2 regions of the Cupriavidus sp. USMAA2-4 genome follow, and region 2 is predicted to be linked to the other one. Evidence: riboswitches for the same ligand, from Rfam matches in the RefSeq annotation. Region 2 holds a riboswitch; the other holds the start of a gene.

Region 1 (8,251 bases), on a different replicon from region 2:
CGTCGCCGGCGCTTCCCGGTGCACCAGCACGCTGATGCTGCCGTCGGTTTCCAGGATGGCCACGTGCACGTCGCCGAGGCGCTCGCAGCCGGCGCGGCGCAGCGCCTTGTGCAGGTCGTCGCGGGTGATGCGCTCGCGCTGCATGAGTTCATGGTAGACCCGCCCGTCGTGGACGAGTACCTCGGGCCGGCCCTCGGCCACCCGCTCGAAGCGGCGGCTGCGCGCCGTCAGCGTGGCCAGCAGCAGGTTGGCCGCAACCAGCGTGACGGCCAGGATCAGCCCCGCCGTGACCGAGTTGTCGCCGGCGTTCATGGCGTTCTGCACCGCGTTGGACAGCACCAGCAGGAGTACCAGGTCGAAGGGCGTGAGCTGCCCGATCTGGCGCTTGCCGGTCACGCGCAGCAGTACCAGCACGCTGCCGTAGACGATCAGCCCGCGCAGCACGAACTCCCACCAGGGAGCACTCAGGTTCCACATCGCGACTCCTGACTCCGGATTCCTGCGTGGGGCCGGGCCGGAGCCGGCTCCGGCCCCGGTCGTTCAGTCCTGCGCGTACTCGCCGATGGGTACGCAGCTGCAGAACAGGTTGCGGTCGCCGTACACGTTGTCGGCACGGCCGACCGGCGGCCAGTACTTCTGCGTGCGCAGCGACGCCAGCGGGTAGGCCGCTTCCTCGCGCGTGTACCGGTGGGGCCAGGCGTCGGCAGTCACCACCGCGGCGGTGTGCGGGGCGTGCTTGAGCGGGTTGTCCTCGCGGTCGAAGCTGCCGTCTTCCACGCGCGCGATCTCCTTGCGGATGGCGATCATCGCGTCGATGAAGCGGTCCAGCTCGTGCAGCGCTTCGCTTTCGGTCGGCTCGATCATCAGCGTGCCCGGCACCGGGAAGCTCATCGTCGGCGCGTGGAAGCCGTAGTCCATCAGGCGCTTGGCCACGTCCTCGTTGCTGATGCCGGTGACTTTCTGCAGCGGACGCAGGTCCAGGATGCACTCGTGCGCCACCAGGCCGTGCTGGCCCGTGTACAGCACCGGGTAGTGGGGCGACAGGCGCTTGGCGACGTAGTTGGCGGCGAGGATGGCATTCTCGGTGGCGGCGGTCAGGCCGGCCGAGCCCATCATGGCGACGTACATCCACGAGATCGGCAGGATGCTGGCCGAGCCGAATGGCGCGGCGGACACGCCGCCGATGCCGTTGTCGTCGCGGCGGTAGCCCACGCTGTCCTGGTTGGGCAGGAAGTCCGCCAGGTGCGCGCCGACCGCCACCGGGCCCACGCCAGGGCCGCCGCCGCCGTGCGGGATGCAGAAGGTCTTGTGCAGGTTCAGGTGCGAGACGTCGCCGCCGAACTGTCCAGGCGCGGCAGTACCGACCATGGCGTTCATGTTGGCGCCGTCCACGTAGACCTGGCCGCCGTGGCGGTGCACGATCTCGCAGATCTGCTGCACGCCCTGCTCGAACACGCCGTGCGTGGACGGGTAGGTGATCATGATGGCCGCCAGGTTGCTGCTGTGCTGCTCGGCCTTCTTCGCCAGGTCGTCCAGGTCGACGTTGCCGTTCTCGTCGCAGGCCACCACCACCACCTTCATGCCGGCCATCTGCGCCGACGCCGGGTTGGTGCCGTGCGCCGAGGACGGGATCAGGCAGATGTCGCGGTGGCTCTCGCCGCGGCTGGCATGGTAGGCGTGGATGATCAGCAGGCCGGCGTACTCGCCCTGCGAGCCGGCGTTCGGCTGCAGGCTGACGGCGGCATAGCCGGTGGCGGCGCACAGCATCGCCTCGAGCTGGTCGATCATCTCGCGGTAACCGACGGTCTGGTCCAGCGGCGCGAACGGGTGGATACGGCTGAACTCGGGCCACGTCACCGGGATCATCTCGCTGGTGGCGTTCAGCTTCATCGTGCACGAGCCCAGCGGGATCATGGTGCGGTCGAGCGCGAGGTCCTTGTCGGCCAGCATGCGCAGGTAGCGCAGCATCTCGTGCTCGGCGTGGTGCGTGTTGAACACCGGGTGCGTCAGGTAGGCGCTCTGGCGGGCCAGGCCGTCGGGGAAGGCGTCCTGCGCCGCGGCCTCGATGGCATCGAAGGCGAGCGAGGCCGGCAGGGGCTTGCCATGCGAGAAGATCTCCCACAGCGCGATGACGTCCTCGCGCGTGGCGGTCTCGTCGAGCGATACGCCGACGCGGGTGGCGCCGGCATGGCGCAGGTTGATGCCGCGCGCGCTGGCGGCGGCATGGATGGCCTCGGTGTTGAAGCCGGTCTCGAGCGTCAGTGTGTCGAAGAAGGTGGCATTGGCGCGCGCGAAGCCAAGTGCTTCCAGGCCGGCGGCCAGCGTCGCCGTCAGGCGGTGCACGCGCTGCGCGATGCGCTTGAGGCCGGCCGGGCCGTGGTAGACCGCGTACATCGAGGCCATCACCGCCAGCAGTACCTGCGCGGTGCAGATGTTCGAAGTGGCTTTCTCGCGGCGGATGTGCTGCTCGCGCGTCTGCAGGGCCAGGCGGTAGGCCTTGTTGCCTTGCGCGTCGACGGTCACGCCGACCAGGCGGCCCGGCATCGAGCGCTTGAACGCGTCCTTGACCGCCATGTAGCCGGCGTGCGGGCCGCCGAAGCCGAGCGGCACGCCGAAACGCTGCGAGTTGCCCACCGCGACGTCGGCACCCCATTCGCCGGGCGCGGCCAGCAGGGTCAGCGCGAGCAGGTCGGCGGCGGCCACCACCAGGCCGCCGGCGGCATGCACGGCGTCGGCGATGGCGCGGTAGTCATTGACGTCGCCGTTGACGCCGGGATATTGCAGCAGCACGCCGAAGGCATGCGCACCCGCGGCCTCGGCGGCGGGCCCGACCTTGACCTCGATGCCGAGCGGCTTGGCGCGCGTGCGTACCACTTCCAGCGTCTGCGGCAGCACGTCGTCGGCGACGTAGAAGGTCTGCGAGGCATGCTTGTTGACGCGCTGCAGCAGCGTCATCGCCTCGGCGGCGGCGGTGCCCTCGTCCAGCATCGAGGCATTGGCGATGTCGAGGCCGGTCAGGTCGGTGACCATCTGCTGGAAGTTCAGCATCGCTTCCAGGCGGCCCTGCGAGATCTCGGGCTGGTAGGGCGTGTAAGCGGTGTACCAGGCCGGGTTCTCGAAGATATTGCGCAACACCACGGCGGGTGTATGCGTGTCGTAGTAGCCCTGGCCGATGAAGCTCTTGAACACCTTGTTCTTGCCGGCGAGGGCGCGCAGCCTGGCCAGCGCGGCTTCCTCGCTGAGCGGCTCGGCGAACTCGCCCAGCGGCAGCGGGTCGCGGCGGCGGATGGCGGCGGGGATCACGGCGTCGATCAGCGCGGCGCGGCTGTCGTAGCCGAGCATCTTCAGCATGTGCTGTTGTTCGGCGGCGTCGGGGCCGATGTGGCGTCCGGCGAAGGCGTCGCGCGCCTCCAGTTCGGCCAGCGTGGGACGGGCGTGGGCGGCGTTCATGGGCAGCGGGGCATTCATGGCAGGGGTCTCGTCAGGCGCGGCGCCGGTGGTCGGCCGGCCGCCGCGCGGTCGTTCGGTCTCGGCGGCCCCGTCGCCGGGGCCGCGCGGCGTCAGGCGCCGACGCTGGCCTTGTAGGCGTCGGCCGACATCAGGCCGTTGACGTCGTCGGCGTTGGCCGGCTTCAGCTTGAACAGCCAGGCCTCGAAGGCGTTGGCGTTGACGCTCTCCGGCTCGGCGCTGGCGGCGTCGTTGATGGCGATGACCTCGCCGGCCACCGGCGCGTAGATGTCGGAGGCGGCCTTGACCGACTCGACCACGGCCAGCGCGTCGCCGGCGCCGACGCTGCGGCCCACTTCGGGCAGCTCGAGGAAGACGATGTCGCCCAGCGCGTCCTGCGCATGGTCCGTGATGCCGATGGTCAGCGTGCCGTCGGCTTCGACGCGCACCCACTCATGCGACTCGGTGTACTTGAGTTCGGGGGGGAAGTTCATGTGGATTCTCCGGATTCGGTTGGTTCGTCTGTTCTGGGCGCGCCCGCGCGCGGGCGCGCCATGACCGTTGGCTCTTGACCTTGTTTGACCGTTGCGAGCGTCAGCTCACGAGTGCCTTGCCATTGCGCACAAACGGCAGTTTAACCACAGTCGCCGCCAGCTTGCGGCCGCGGATCTCCACTTCGACGCTGTCGCCGGGTTGCGCGCCCAGCGGCAGGCGGGCGAAGGCGATCGAAAGGGACAGGGTCGGGCTGAAGGTGCCGCTGGTGGTCTCGCCGTTGCCAGCGGGCGTGACGACGGTCTGGTGGGCGCGCAGCACGCCGCCCTTGTCGCGCAGGACCAGGCCGGCGAAGGCGGCCTTCTGGCCGTCGGCCAGCAGGGCGGCCTTGCCGGTGAAGTCGCGTTCGCTCTGCAGGTCGACGGTCCAGGCCAGGCCCGCATCCAGCGGCGAAGTGTGGATATCCATGTCCTGTCCATACAGGTTCATGCCCGCTTCCAGGCGCAGCGTGTCGCGCGCGCCCAGGCCGGCCGGGCGCACGCCGGCGGCATCCAGCTTTTCCCACACCGCGGCGACGTTGTCGGCCGGCACCACCAGCTCGAAGCCGTCCTCGCCGGTGTAGCCGGTGCGTGCGACCATGATTTCGCCGATGGCCGGGTCCTGCACCACGAGGGCGTTGAAGGGCTTGAGCGCTTCGCTCGGCTGGGTGCTGGGGAAGGCGCCCCATACCTTGGCGCGCGCGTTCGGGCCCTGCACCGCGACGATGGCCAGCGGCGCCACGCCCGCGGGGGCGTTGTCGGCGCGCCGCGGCGTGATCGCGACTCCGCTGCCGGTGGCGGCATTACGGGCGCGGATCCATTCGATATCGGTGGGTGCGGTGCTGGCGTTGACCACCAGGCGGAAGCGGTCTTCGGCGAAGAAGTAGACGATCAGGTCGTCGATGACGTGGCCCTTGTCGTCGAGCATGCAGGAGTAGAGCGCCTTGCCCGGCGTCTGCAGCTTGTCCACGTTGTTGGCCAGCAGGCCGCGCAGGAAGGCGCGCACGTGGGGACCGGCGAGGTCGACCACGCACATGTGGGAGACGTCGAACATGCCGGCGTCGCTGCGCACGGCGTGGTGTTCCTCGATCTGGGAGCCGTAGTTGACCGGCATGTCCCAGCCGCCGAAGTCGACCATGCGGGCGCCGAGGGCGCGGTGGATGGCATTGAGGGGCGTGGCCTGGAGCGTCATGGGTTCCTCGGGGACGGATCTCTGCGGTTGCGAAAACGAAAAAAGGGCCATCCGCCGCATGGCTCGCGCGCGTCGCGCTGCGAATCCGCTGCGGCGGATGACCCCTCTGTCCTCGATACCTGAGAGATTACAGGGTGGCTCCTGGCGGAACCGGGCCCTGCGCGCCCCTTCGGTGGACACGCTCACCGTCATTCATGCGAACGATGGCGGGTGTCGCTCTCCAGAGTACGGCGTGCATCGTGTGCATATTGCCCGCCGATCCGACCAGTCCATGGTGCCTGAGAGTTTTCGGGTGATACCCCTTCGGCGGCGCGATGCCTCGCGCGCTCTCCCGGCCGGATGCGCGCAATGTACGGGACGCCCCCCGCTTTGTCAACGCGCCCCGGGCCGGCGGGGCAGGGCTCACCGGCCCCTGCGGTTCGGGGTGGTGACGTTGCCGATGACACCGCCCACGGCCGCGCCGCCGACGGTGCCCAGCGCATCGCCGCCAGTCAGCACTGCACCCCCGACCGCGCCGATACCGGCGCCGATGGCGGTGTTGCGCTGCTTGGGCGACATGTCCGCGCAGCCGGCGAACGCCACCAGCGTGGCGCTGATCAGGATGGCCTTGGCCAGAGCCGGACGTGCTCGCTTCTGTGTTCGCATAGGACAGCTCCCTTGTGATGATGAGGCCACACCTGGTTGAAGCAGTGTTGGAGCAGCCGTCATACAAGCTCTCTATCCTTCTTAGAGACCGCCATCCGGGACGCGATCCCGGCCATTACTTTTCATTACAGAGCATTACGGCGCGTTACATGACGGCCGGGGACAAAGGCCTCGTCGAGCAGCCTGGCCCGGCGGCGGCGCGTGTTAACATCCTCCGCTTGCACGGTGCCGAGGCGCGCCGGATCCTGCACACGCCGCACCGCATCCGCGGCCCGGCCGTTCCCGTCACACTTCCACGCTGTCTTCCCGCGCATGACCCACGGACTCAATCCCGCCCAATCCGAAGCTGTCCGCTATCTCGATGGTCCCTGCCTGGTACTGGCCGGCGCCGGCTCGGGCAAGACCAGGGTGATCACGCAGAAGATCGCCCACCTGATCGAGGACAAGGGCTTCGAGCCCCGCCACATCGCCGCCGTCACCTTCACCAACAAGGCGGCGAAGGAGATGCAGGAGCGCATCGGCAAGCTGATGGAAGGCAAGACCACGCGCGAAGGCAAGCGTCTGCCGCTCAAGCAGCTGACGGTCTGTACCTTCCACTCCCTCGGCGTGCAGATCCTGCGCGCCGAGGCCGAGCACGTGGGCCTGAAGCCGCAGTTCTCGATCATGGACTCGGACGATTGCTTCGGGCTGGTGCAGGAACAGCTCGGCACCACCGACAAGAAGCTGATCCGCAGCGTGCAGGGCACGATCTCGCTGTGGAAGAACGGCATGGTCGATCCCGAAGCGGCCATCGCGCAGGCCGCCGATGCCGACCAGCACCAGGCCGCGCTGGTCTACCGCAACTACGTGGCCACGCTGCATGCCTACCAGGCGGTGGATTTCGACGACCTGATCCGCCTGCCGGCCGAACTGTTCGCGCGCGACGAGACGGTGCGCCTGAAGTGGCAGAACCGCCTGCGCTACTTCCTGGTCGACGAGTACCAGGACACCAATGCCTGCCAGTACCAGCTGCTCAAGCTGCTGGCGGGTGGCTCGCACCTGCGCGCGCCGGCCTTCACCGCGGTCGGCGACGATGACCAGGCCATCTACGGCTGGCGCGGCGCCACGCTCGACAACCTGCGCCTGCTGCAGACCGATTTCCCCGACCTGAAAGTGATCAAGCTGGAGCAGAACTACCGCTCCACGGTGCGCATCCTCGAAGCGGCCAACGCCGTCATCGCCAACAATCCGAAGCTGTTCGACAAGAAGTTGTGGAGCGAGCACGGCATGGGCGACCCGGTCGCCATCAACCCGATGAACGACGAGGAGCATGAGGCGGAGTCCGTGGTGTTCCGCCTGTCGGCCCACAAGTTCGAGCGCCGCGCGCAGTTCCGCGACTATGCCATCCTGTACCGCGGCAATCACCAGGCACGCCTGTTCGAGCAGATCCTGCGCCGCGAACGCATTCCCTATGTGCTGTCGGGCGGGCAGAGCTTCTTCGACAAGGCGGAAATCAAGGACATCTGCGCCTACCTGCGCCTGATCGCCAATCCGGACGACGACCCTGCTTTCATCCGCGCCATCACCACGCCGCGGCGCGGCGTCGGCAATACCACATTGGAGGTGCTGGGCACCTTCGCCGGCCAGGCCAAGGTCTCGCTGTTCGAGGCGGCCATGATGGGCGGCATCGAAGGCAAGCTGCAGCCGCGCCAGCTGGAGCCGCTGCGCGTGTTCTGCGAGTCGATGGTGCGGCTGGCCGCGCGCGCCGCCAAAGACCCGGCCACGCAGGTGCTCGACGACCTGATGGAAGGCATCCACTACGAGGCCTACCTCTACGACACCTTCGACGAGCGCCAGGCACAGTCCAGGTGGACCACCACGCTGGAATTCCTCGATTGGCTCAAGCGCAAGGGCACCAAGCCCGAGGGTGGCGACGGCACGGGCGAGGCCACTGGCTACGACACCGCCGACGGCTTCGGCGACGAGGGCAAGAACCTGCTCGAGCTGACACAGACGGTGGCACTGATGAGCATGCTCGAGGGCCGCGAAGAAGATCCCGACGCGGTGCGGCTGTCGACGTTGCATGCCTCCAAGGGCCTGGAGTACCCGCATGTGTTCCTGGTCGGCGTGGAGGAGGGCATCCTGCCCCATTGCCGCGAGGACGAGGACATGAGCGACGAGAAGGTCGAGGAAGAGCGCCGCCTGATGTACGTCGGCATCACGCGTGCCCAGCGCAGCCTGCACATCAGCTGGTGCAAGAAGCGCAAGCGCGCGCGCGACACCTATTCCTGCCAGCCGTCGCGCTTCATCGGTGAAATGAAGCTGGAAGAGGCGCCGGCGCCCAAGGACACGGCCCCGGCCATGAGCCCCAAGGACCGCCTGGCCGGACTCAAGGCGCTGCTCGGTAACGGAAAGGCCGGGGTCTGATACAAAGTCGATACATAGGGATACGAGATAG
Region 2 (8,251 bases):
CTTGTCGGGTTGCTTCCTGTCGCCGTGCTTCCTGTCGCTGGCCGCGGCTCAGAACACCTTGAGCAGCCGCAGGTTGACGCGGCTGCCTTCCATTGGCCCGTTGCGCACCGCGATGTCCTGGCCGTAGGTCGCCAGCAGCTGCAGCGTCGGGCTGGGGAACCACGCCGCGCCGATCGAGAATTTCGAGGTATTGGTGCGGTCGTTGCGCGACACCCCATCCACCTTGCTCTCGCCGCCGGCCGCATAGGACAGGCCGCCGCGCAGGTCCAGGCTGTCGGTGACGGCGTAGCGCAGCCACGCCTGGCCCTGGAACAGCGGATCCTGGGTCAGCCGGGCCGAGTTCGCGCCGAACTGGCCGTTGGCGCCGTAGAAGGTCACGTCGGCGACCAAGTCGAGCGTGAAGCGGCCCACCAGCGGCGTGATATAGCCGGCCTGCAGGGCGAATTTCCAGCGGTTCTCGCCCAGGTTCAGCGCCCGGCTCTTGTCGTAGCTGCCGACCGGCACATAGAGGAAGGGGGTGATGCCGAAATAGCGCTTCTGCTCGGGCTGGTTCAGCAGCCAGACGGTGGCGGCCAGGATGGGATCGGCGACACCGGCGCCGCTGCCGAGCGCGCTCAGGTCCTTGCTGCCGCGCAGGCTGCCGAAGGGCAGCAGGATCTGCGGATCGACGGTGAAGCCGCCGATGTCCATGAAATGCACATAGCGCAGGATGCCGATGTCCGAGTTCAACCTGCCGCCCGCGACCTGCGTGCCGCCGGCATAGACCTTGTCGCGCTCGGCGTGCTGGTAGTACAGCAGGCCGAGGTTGGTGCCGACCGGCAGCGCGGTGTAGTCGCCGGCATCCACGTCGATGGCGTGCGCCGGCATGGCCGCGCAGGCCAGCGCCACGGCGGCCGAGGTGGCGACGGCGCGCAGCCGTCGCCGCAGGCGACCGGGGGTCGTCTGTCCAGGCTTCATGTTTCCTCCGTTTCTCTTTTCTTTTTCGTTGTCTTGGTCGCCGCGCTGCGGCGGCTGCGGCTGCGGGCACGCGCGCGGCGCCGCGCGCGTGCATACGTGCGTACGTGCGGCAGGCTCAGCCGACCTGGCGGTGGGCGATGTTGAGCACGCTGAGCTGGGCGAACTCGGCCAGCCCTTCGGTTCCGAACTCGACGCCGATACCGGATTCCTTGGCGCCCACCAGCGGGATGTGCGGGCCGAAATGCAGGTGGTGGTTGACCCACGCGGTGCCGACGTCGAGGCGGCGCGCCACCTCGCTCGCGCGGTCCTCGCTGGCCGACCACACCGAGCCGCCCAGGCCGTAGGGCGAGGCATTGACGCGGGCCACCGCCTCGTCGATCTGCTCGTACTTCAGCACCGGCAGGATGGGGGCGAACTGCTCCTCGGCGACCAGCGCATTGTGGTCAGGCAGGTCGCGCACGATGGTAGGCGCGACGAAATAGCCGCCGCCCTTGAGCGGCGCCCCGCCGGCGAGGATGCGGCCATCGCGCCGCGCGGCGGCGAGAAAGCGGCCCGCCTTGTCGAACTGCATGGCGTTCTGCAGCGGGCCGATGGTGACACCGGCATCGGCGCCGTTGCCCACCACCGCCTGGCTGGCCAGCTCGGCCAGCGCCTCGCACATGCGGTCGTACTGCGAGGCGTGCACGTACAGGCGCTTGAGCGCCAGGCAGACCTGCCCGCAGTTGTAGAAGGCGCTGCCGAAGATGCGCGGGGCGACCTCGGCGACGTCGGCGTCGTCCAGCACGATGGCACCGTCGTTGCCGCCCAGCTCCAGCGTGATGCGCTTCAGGCGCGGCCCGGCGCTCTCCATGACCTTCTTCCCGGTCGCGGTGGAGCCCGTGAACGAGACCTTGGCCACATCGGGGTGGGAGGTCAGCAGGCTGCCCAGGTCATTGCGGTCGGTGATCACGTTGAGCACGCCCGCCGGGAAGATGTCGGCGGCCATGGTGCCGAGCTGCAGCGACGCCACCGGCGTGGTCGGCGCGGGCTTGAGCACCACCGTGTTGCCCATCAGCAGCGCCGGCGCGATCTTGTAGGCGGCGATCAGCACCGGGAAGTTCCACGCGGCGATCGCCGCCACCACGCCCAGCGGCCGGTGATGGACCTCGATGCGATGGGTGGCATCGTCCTGCACCACGGATACCGGCAGGCTCAGGCCGGCGATGTGGCGCACGAAGGCCTGCGCGAACGCCAGTTCCTGGCGCGCCTCGGCGAGCGGCTTGCCCTGCTCCAGCACCAGCGTCGCGGCAAGGTCCTCCGCATTGGCCTCGAGGCCGTCGGCGAAGCGCAGCAGCAGCGCGCGGCGCGCCTCCAGGCCGAGCGCGGCCCAGGCCGGCTGGGCCGCCTTGGCCGCCGCCACGGCCGCATTGGCCTCGTGCTCCGTGGCGCGCGACACGGTGGTGAACACCTCGCCGGTGGCGGGATTGACCACCTCGAGTTCCGCGCTGCCGCGCACCAGCTTGCCGCCGATCAGCAATCCTGCGATGTCTTTCATGTCCTGGTCTCCTCGTTGGTTCTTTCTTGTGCTGCCGAGTGATTGAGCTATTGAGCTATCGAGCTATCGAGCTGTTGTTCGGTGAGGACCTGTGCGGCCCTGAACGACGGGACGGCACGCGGCCACCCACGCCCCGAGCACAATGCAAAGCGCGTGCCTGCCGCGCCGCCTGCCCTGGCACACGCGGCGCCAGGCGGCTGGAAGGGGCTGCGCGCACGCCGCGCCGTGGAGATGCCCTGCGCGGCGGCGCGACTTGAGACACCGGCGACAGCCGTGGTGTCTCAGGAGCGGGCACTGTCTCGCGCCGGTGAGACAGGCAGCCGCGTGCCTTGCCTGCGGTGGGCACGTGGCACTGGCATCGGCAGGAGACGGGGGGAACGGAAAGCCGCTGAGGAGCGGCGAAGAGGACAGGACAGCCGCGCTGGATGCGCTGGATGCTGGATGCTGGATGCGCGAGATGCACGCTGCGTGCGCGGCCGGCGCAAGGCACGCCGGGGCACGCCGGCGCGCGCTCACCTGGCGCGTTCGCTCAGCCGCGCTGCAGCCGCGCCAGCTTGCGGTACAGCGTGGCGCGCGAGATGCCGAGCACGCGCGCCGCCTGCGCGCGGTTGCCGCCCAGCTCCGACAGGGTGCGCTCGATCGTCTCGCTTTCCAGGTCGGCCAGCATGGTGGAGCGCGTCGGGACCGCAGCGGCAGCAGCGGTGGCAGCGCCTGGCGCGGCGGGCATGCCGGCCTGCAGGTGTGCGACGGGCGGCGCCGCGGCCAGCGCGGCCGCCTGCGCCAGCCAGGTCTCGTCGAAGTGCTCGCGCCCCACCGTCTCGCCGCCGCCGGACAGCGCCAGCGCCGCGCGCAGGGCCTGGTGCAGTTCGCGCACGTTGCCCGGCCAGGCATGCGCCATCAGCAATGCCATCGCGTCCGCATCGAGACGCTTGCGCCGCCCGCCGGCGAGCGCGTCGACCTGCGCCTGGATCAGTTCGGCCAGGTCGGTGCGCTCGCGCAAGGCCGGCACCTGCACCGAGAGGCCGTTGAGGCGGTACAGCAGGTCCTCGCGGAAGGCGCCGGCGCGCACCAGCGCCGGCAGGTCGCGATGGGTGGCACAGATCACCGAGATGTCCACCGGGATCGCGCGATGGCCGCCCACGCGCGTCACGCTGCGATCCTGCAGCACGCTCAGCAGGCGCGCCTGCAGCGCCAGCGGCATGTCGCCGATCTCGTCCAGGAACAGGGTGCCGTGGCTGGCCTGCTCGATCTTGCCGATGCTGCCGCCCTTGCGGCCGCCGGTGAAGGCGCCCTCCTCATAGCCGAACAGCTCGGCTTCGGCCAGCCCTTCCGGGATCGCCGAGCAATTGAGCGAGACGAAGGCGCGGCCCGGCCGGCTGGCCTCGTGCAGCGCGCGTGCCAGCATGCTCTTGCCGGTGCCGGTTTCGCCCAGCAGGATCACCGGCACCTGCTCGCGCAGGACCGTGGCCGCCTTGCCGAACAGCCGCGCCAGCCTGGCGTCGGCCAGCACGCAACCCTGCGCCGCGCCGGCGGCCGCCGGCATGGATGGCCGTGGCGCGCCCGCGCCCGGCGTCGCGGCCTGCGCCCGTGTTGGAGCCGGCGCAGGCTCCAGCGCGACGAAATAGCGCTCGCCCCCACGTCCGTTCAGCGTCGCCGCGCCCGTCGCGCCGGCGGCCGCAGCGCGCAGCCCGCCGGCAAAGACCTCGTCGAGCGCGCGCGGCGCCCAGGTCCCGCCCGGCCGCCCCAGCATCTGGCGCGCCGCGCGGTTGGCCGCGACGATCACGTCGTCGCGCGAAATGGCGACGATGCCTTCGGCGGGCGTGCCCAGCATGCGCGGATCGTGGTGCAGGCGCAGGATGCGGCAGCCGGCCATGCCGGCGTACATGCGGTTCTCGATCGACATGGCGGCGGCCTGCACGCGGCTGAGCGCGTAGGCCGGCAGGTCGATGCCGAAGCCCGTGATATCCAGCACGCCGACCAGCCTGTCGTGCGGATCATGGATGGGCGCCGCCGCGCAGACCACGTCGATCAGTTCTTCGAGATAGTGCTCGCCGCGGCGGATCTCGATCGGCAGGCCGCCTTCGCTCAGCACGCAGGCCGGCGCATTGGTGCCCAGCGCCGCCTCGCTGACGCGCTTGCCACCCACCAGCGCGCGCGCCTGCGACGGCCCGGCGCCCCCCTGTACGGTGGAACTGACGATCACGCCTTCGGCGTTGGTGCAGAACACCAGCCAGTGGCGCGACGGAAACGCGCCCGCCAGGATCGCCATATCCTCTTCGGCGCAGGCGATCAGGGCCTGGTGCTCCGCTTCGAGCCGGCGCAACTGGCTGTGCGTGACGAAGTTGGTGCCGAGCGCGCGGTCGCCCGGGCGCAGCCCGTAGGTGGCGGCACGCTGCCAGGAACTGGCGATGCGCTCGGGGATGGTGCCGGGCGGCACCAGCCGGCCGTCGAAGAACTGGCGCCGCGCGGTGCGCACGTCGAGGGGAAGGCTGTCTGCGGCTTGCCTCATTGGGGGGCTGTCTCCGTGCGGCTTGTTATGTTGTGCCCGGCGGCGCGCATCGCGCGGGGCGGCGCCCGGGTGGTGGATGACTTTAGGTGAGGCCCCGGGCGATTTCAAGCGCGCCGGCGCGCGCCTGCTCGTTTTCCCCGAGGCCGCCGGCGCGGCGCGTGCGGCCACCGTCTCGCTTCGATCCACGCGGTGTCTCAGGATGAGACAAGCGGGTCGGCACAGCGTCCGCACACCGGCCGCCGCCGCGCCCGCCCCGCCTCGCCCGGCGTGCTGCCCGCGCCACCCGGCGCGGGGGCTTGCCGCCCGGCTCAGGCCCATGCTATGGTGCGCGTTCCAGGAGAACGGAGCATCCCGGCAGGCTGCCGGTGCCGCTCCTACCGAAGGCGTACCCCCGAAACGCTCAGGTGCAACAGACTGGATACCGAACCAACTGGAGAGCGTCGCGGCAGGCTGGCAGACACCAGCGCCGGCGGCCGCCGAAGGGGCAAGCCGAAGTCCGGGTGGACCAGGCGAATCTCTCAGGCAAAAGGACAGTGGGGGCAGGCGTGCGACACCGCACGCCTGCCCCTTTTTGCTTTCCTGGAGCCAGAGAAATGAAAGTCATCGTGATGGGCGCGGGCGTGATCGGCGTGGCCTCGGCCTGGTATCTCGCCAAGGCTGGCCACGAAGTGGTGGTGCTCGAACGCAATGCCGGCGCGGCGCGCGAAACCAGCTTCGGCAACGGCGGCCAGATCTCCGTCAGCCATGCCGAACCCTGGGCCAATCCCGCCGCGCCGTGGAAACTGCTGCGCTGGCTGGGCAAGGAGGATGCGCCGCTGCTGTTCCGCCTGCGCGCCGATCCCGCACAGTGGTCCTGGGGCCTGAAGTTCCTGCGCGAATGCTCGGCGCGCCGCTCCACCCACAACATGATCCAGTTGCTCAACCTGGGCACCTACAGCCGCGCCAGCCTGCAGGCGCTGCGCGCCGAAACAGGCATCGAGTACGACCACCTCAGCCGCGGCATCCTCCACTTCTACACCAGCGCCAAGGAGTTCGATGCCGCCATCGAGCCGGCCCGCATCATGCGCGAGCTCGGCTGCGAACGCCAGGTCATCGGTGCCGACGAAGTGGTGCGCATCGAACCGGCGCTGGCCGCCATCGCGCCGCGCCTGGCCGGCGCCACCTACACCAGCGCGGACGAGTCGGGCGACGTGCACCGCTTCACCACCGCGCTGGCGGCGCGTTGCGAGGCGGCCGGCGTGCGCTTCCGCTACGGCGTGCGCGTGCAGCGGCTGCATGCCGACGGCGGCGGCATGCGGGCGGTGGAATATGCCGACGACAGCGGCGCCTACCAGCTCGAAAGCGCCGATGCCTACGTGCTGGCGCTGGGCAGCTTCAGCCCGCTGCTGGCGCGGCCGCTGGGGATCAAGCTCGATATCTATCCCGCCAAGGGCTACTCGGCGACGCTGCCGGTGCTCGATGCGGAACGGGCGCCCAGCGTCAGCCTGACCGACGACGAGTACAAGCTGGTCTTCTCCCGCTTCGGCGACCGCCTGCGCATCGCCGGCACGGCGGAGCTTAACGGCTATGCGATGGAACTCAATCCGCTGCGCTGCGAAGCCATCGTGCGCCGCACGCTGGAGATCTTCCCGGGCATGAGCCGCCCGGAACTGGCGCGCTACTGGACCGGACTGCGCCCGGCCACGCCGGGCAACGTGCCGTACATCGGCGCCAGCAGCGTGGCGGGGCTCTACCTGAACACCGGCCACGGCACGCTGGGCTGGACGCATGGCTGCGGCTCCGGGCGCGCCATCGCCGACATCATCAGCGGCCGCGCCCCGGAGGTGGACTTCGCCTTCAGCGGCGCCCTGCCCCAGCGGCGCGTGGCGGCGGTGGCGGCCACCGGCGCCAGCGCGCGCTGAGCGCCCGCGCAAACGCTGTCTATCCGTCGCCCGAAGGCTTGTGGCAGGAAGCGGGCGACGGGAGGGTGTCTCAGGGCGCCGCCGCGATCACCTCGGCGACGGCCGCCGTCAGCTTGCGCGCGTAGGGCACGTGCAAGAACTCGTTGGGACCGTGGGCATTGGACTTCGGCCCCAGCACGCCGCACACCATGAACTGCGCCGACGGGAAGCCGGCCTGCAATGTGTTCATCAAGGGGATGGTGCCGCCCTGGCCGATATAGGCCAGGTCATGGCCGAAGTGGGTGCGCGAGGCTGTGTTCATGGCCTGTTCCAGCCAGGGCGCCAGGCCGGGCGCGTTCCAGCCGTTGGCCGCGCCGGCGGCGGGCTTGAAGGTGACCTTGGCGTTGTAGGGCGGGTCCAGTTCGAGCAGGGCCTTGAGATCGGCCGCCGCCCGCGCGGCGTCGACCAGCGGCGGCAGGCGCAGCGACAGCTTGAAGGCCGTGCGCGGGCGCAGCACATTGCCGGCATCCGCCAGCGACGGCAGGCCGGCGGCGCCGGTGACCGACAGCGAGGGCCGCCAGTTGGCGTTGAGCAGCACTTCCTGCGGATCGGCCACCACCGGCAGCACCGGCCGGCCGTCCTGGCCGCACGACCAGGGCATGCCCTTCCACACCGCCTCGCCGAGGATGCGCGCGGCCGCCTCGGTCTCGCGCAGGCGGTCGGCCGGAACCGGGCAATGGAAGGCGTCGGGCAGGATATTGCCGGTGGCGGCATCCTCCAGGCGCTCGAACAACTGGCGCATCACGCGGAAGCTGGACGGCGCGATGCCGCCATAGGAGCCCGAGTGGATGCCCTCCTCCAGCACCTCCACTTCGAGGTCGCCCACCACCAGGCCGCGCAGCGAGGTGGTCAGCCACAACTGGTCGTAGTTGCCGGCGCCGGAATCCAGGCAGACCACCAGGCCGACCCGCCCCAGGCGCTGGCGCAGCGCGTCCACATACGGCAGCAGGTCATAGCTGCCGGATTCCTCGCAGGTCTCGATCAGGCCCACGCAGCGCGGGCGCTCCACGCCCTGCGCATCGAGCGCGGCCAGCGCCGCGATGCTGGCGTAGACGGCATAACCGTCGTCGGCGCCGCCGCGGCCGTAGAGGCGCCCGTCCTCCATCTTGGGCGTCCAGGGGCCGAGGTCGCGGCGCCAGCCGTCGAACTCGGGCTGCTTGTCGAGGTGGCCGTACAGCACGATGGTCTCGCTGCTGCCCGAACGCGTGGCGGGCGTCTCGAAATAGAGCAGCGGCGTGCGCCCGGGCAGGCGGATCACTTCCAGCTTGAGGCCGCGCACCGGCTGGCGCTCGACCCAGGCGGCGGCATCGG

The links. A riboswitch is a leader RNA that binds a small molecule or an ion and turns the genes downstream of it on or off. The one in region 2 is predicted to bind glycine.
Region 1: it holds a riboswitch for glycine, as region 2 does, so the genes downstream of both, gcvT (glycine cleavage system aminomethyltransferase GcvT) here and BKK79_RS34640 (D-amino acid dehydrogenase) in region 2, are expected to answer to the same signal.

Annotation. Positions count from the first base shown of each region.
Region 1 covers NZ_CP017748.1:2,658,516-2,666,766, forward strand. Annotated here, with positions in the region: gene BKK79_RS11600 (DUF421 domain-containing protein) at 1-477, opposite strand, end outside; gene gcvP (aminomethyl-transferring glycine dehydrogenase) at 541-3,468, opposite strand; gene gcvH (glycine cleavage system protein GcvH) at 3,561-3,941, opposite strand; gene gcvT (glycine cleavage system aminomethyltransferase GcvT) at 4,042-5,169, opposite strand; glycine riboswitch at 5,266-5,403, opposite strand; glycine riboswitch at 5,425-5,513, opposite strand; gene BKK79_RS11620 (glycine zipper 2TM domain-containing protein) at 5,572-5,814, opposite strand; gene BKK79_RS11625 (UvrD-helicase domain-containing protein) at 6,127-8,220, shown strand.
Region 2 covers NZ_CP017749.1:3,353,084-3,361,334, forward strand. Annotated here, with positions in the region: gene BKK79_RS34625 (transporter) at 49-957, opposite strand; gene BKK79_RS34630 (aldehyde dehydrogenase family protein) at 1,073-2,491, opposite strand; gene BKK79_RS34635 (sigma-54-dependent Fis family transcriptional regulator) at 3,021-5,000, opposite strand; glycine riboswitch at 5,421-5,544, shown strand; gene BKK79_RS34640 (D-amino acid dehydrogenase) at 5,594-6,901, shown strand; gene BKK79_RS34645 (M20/M25/M40 family metallo-hydrolase) at 6,972-8,251, opposite strand, start outside.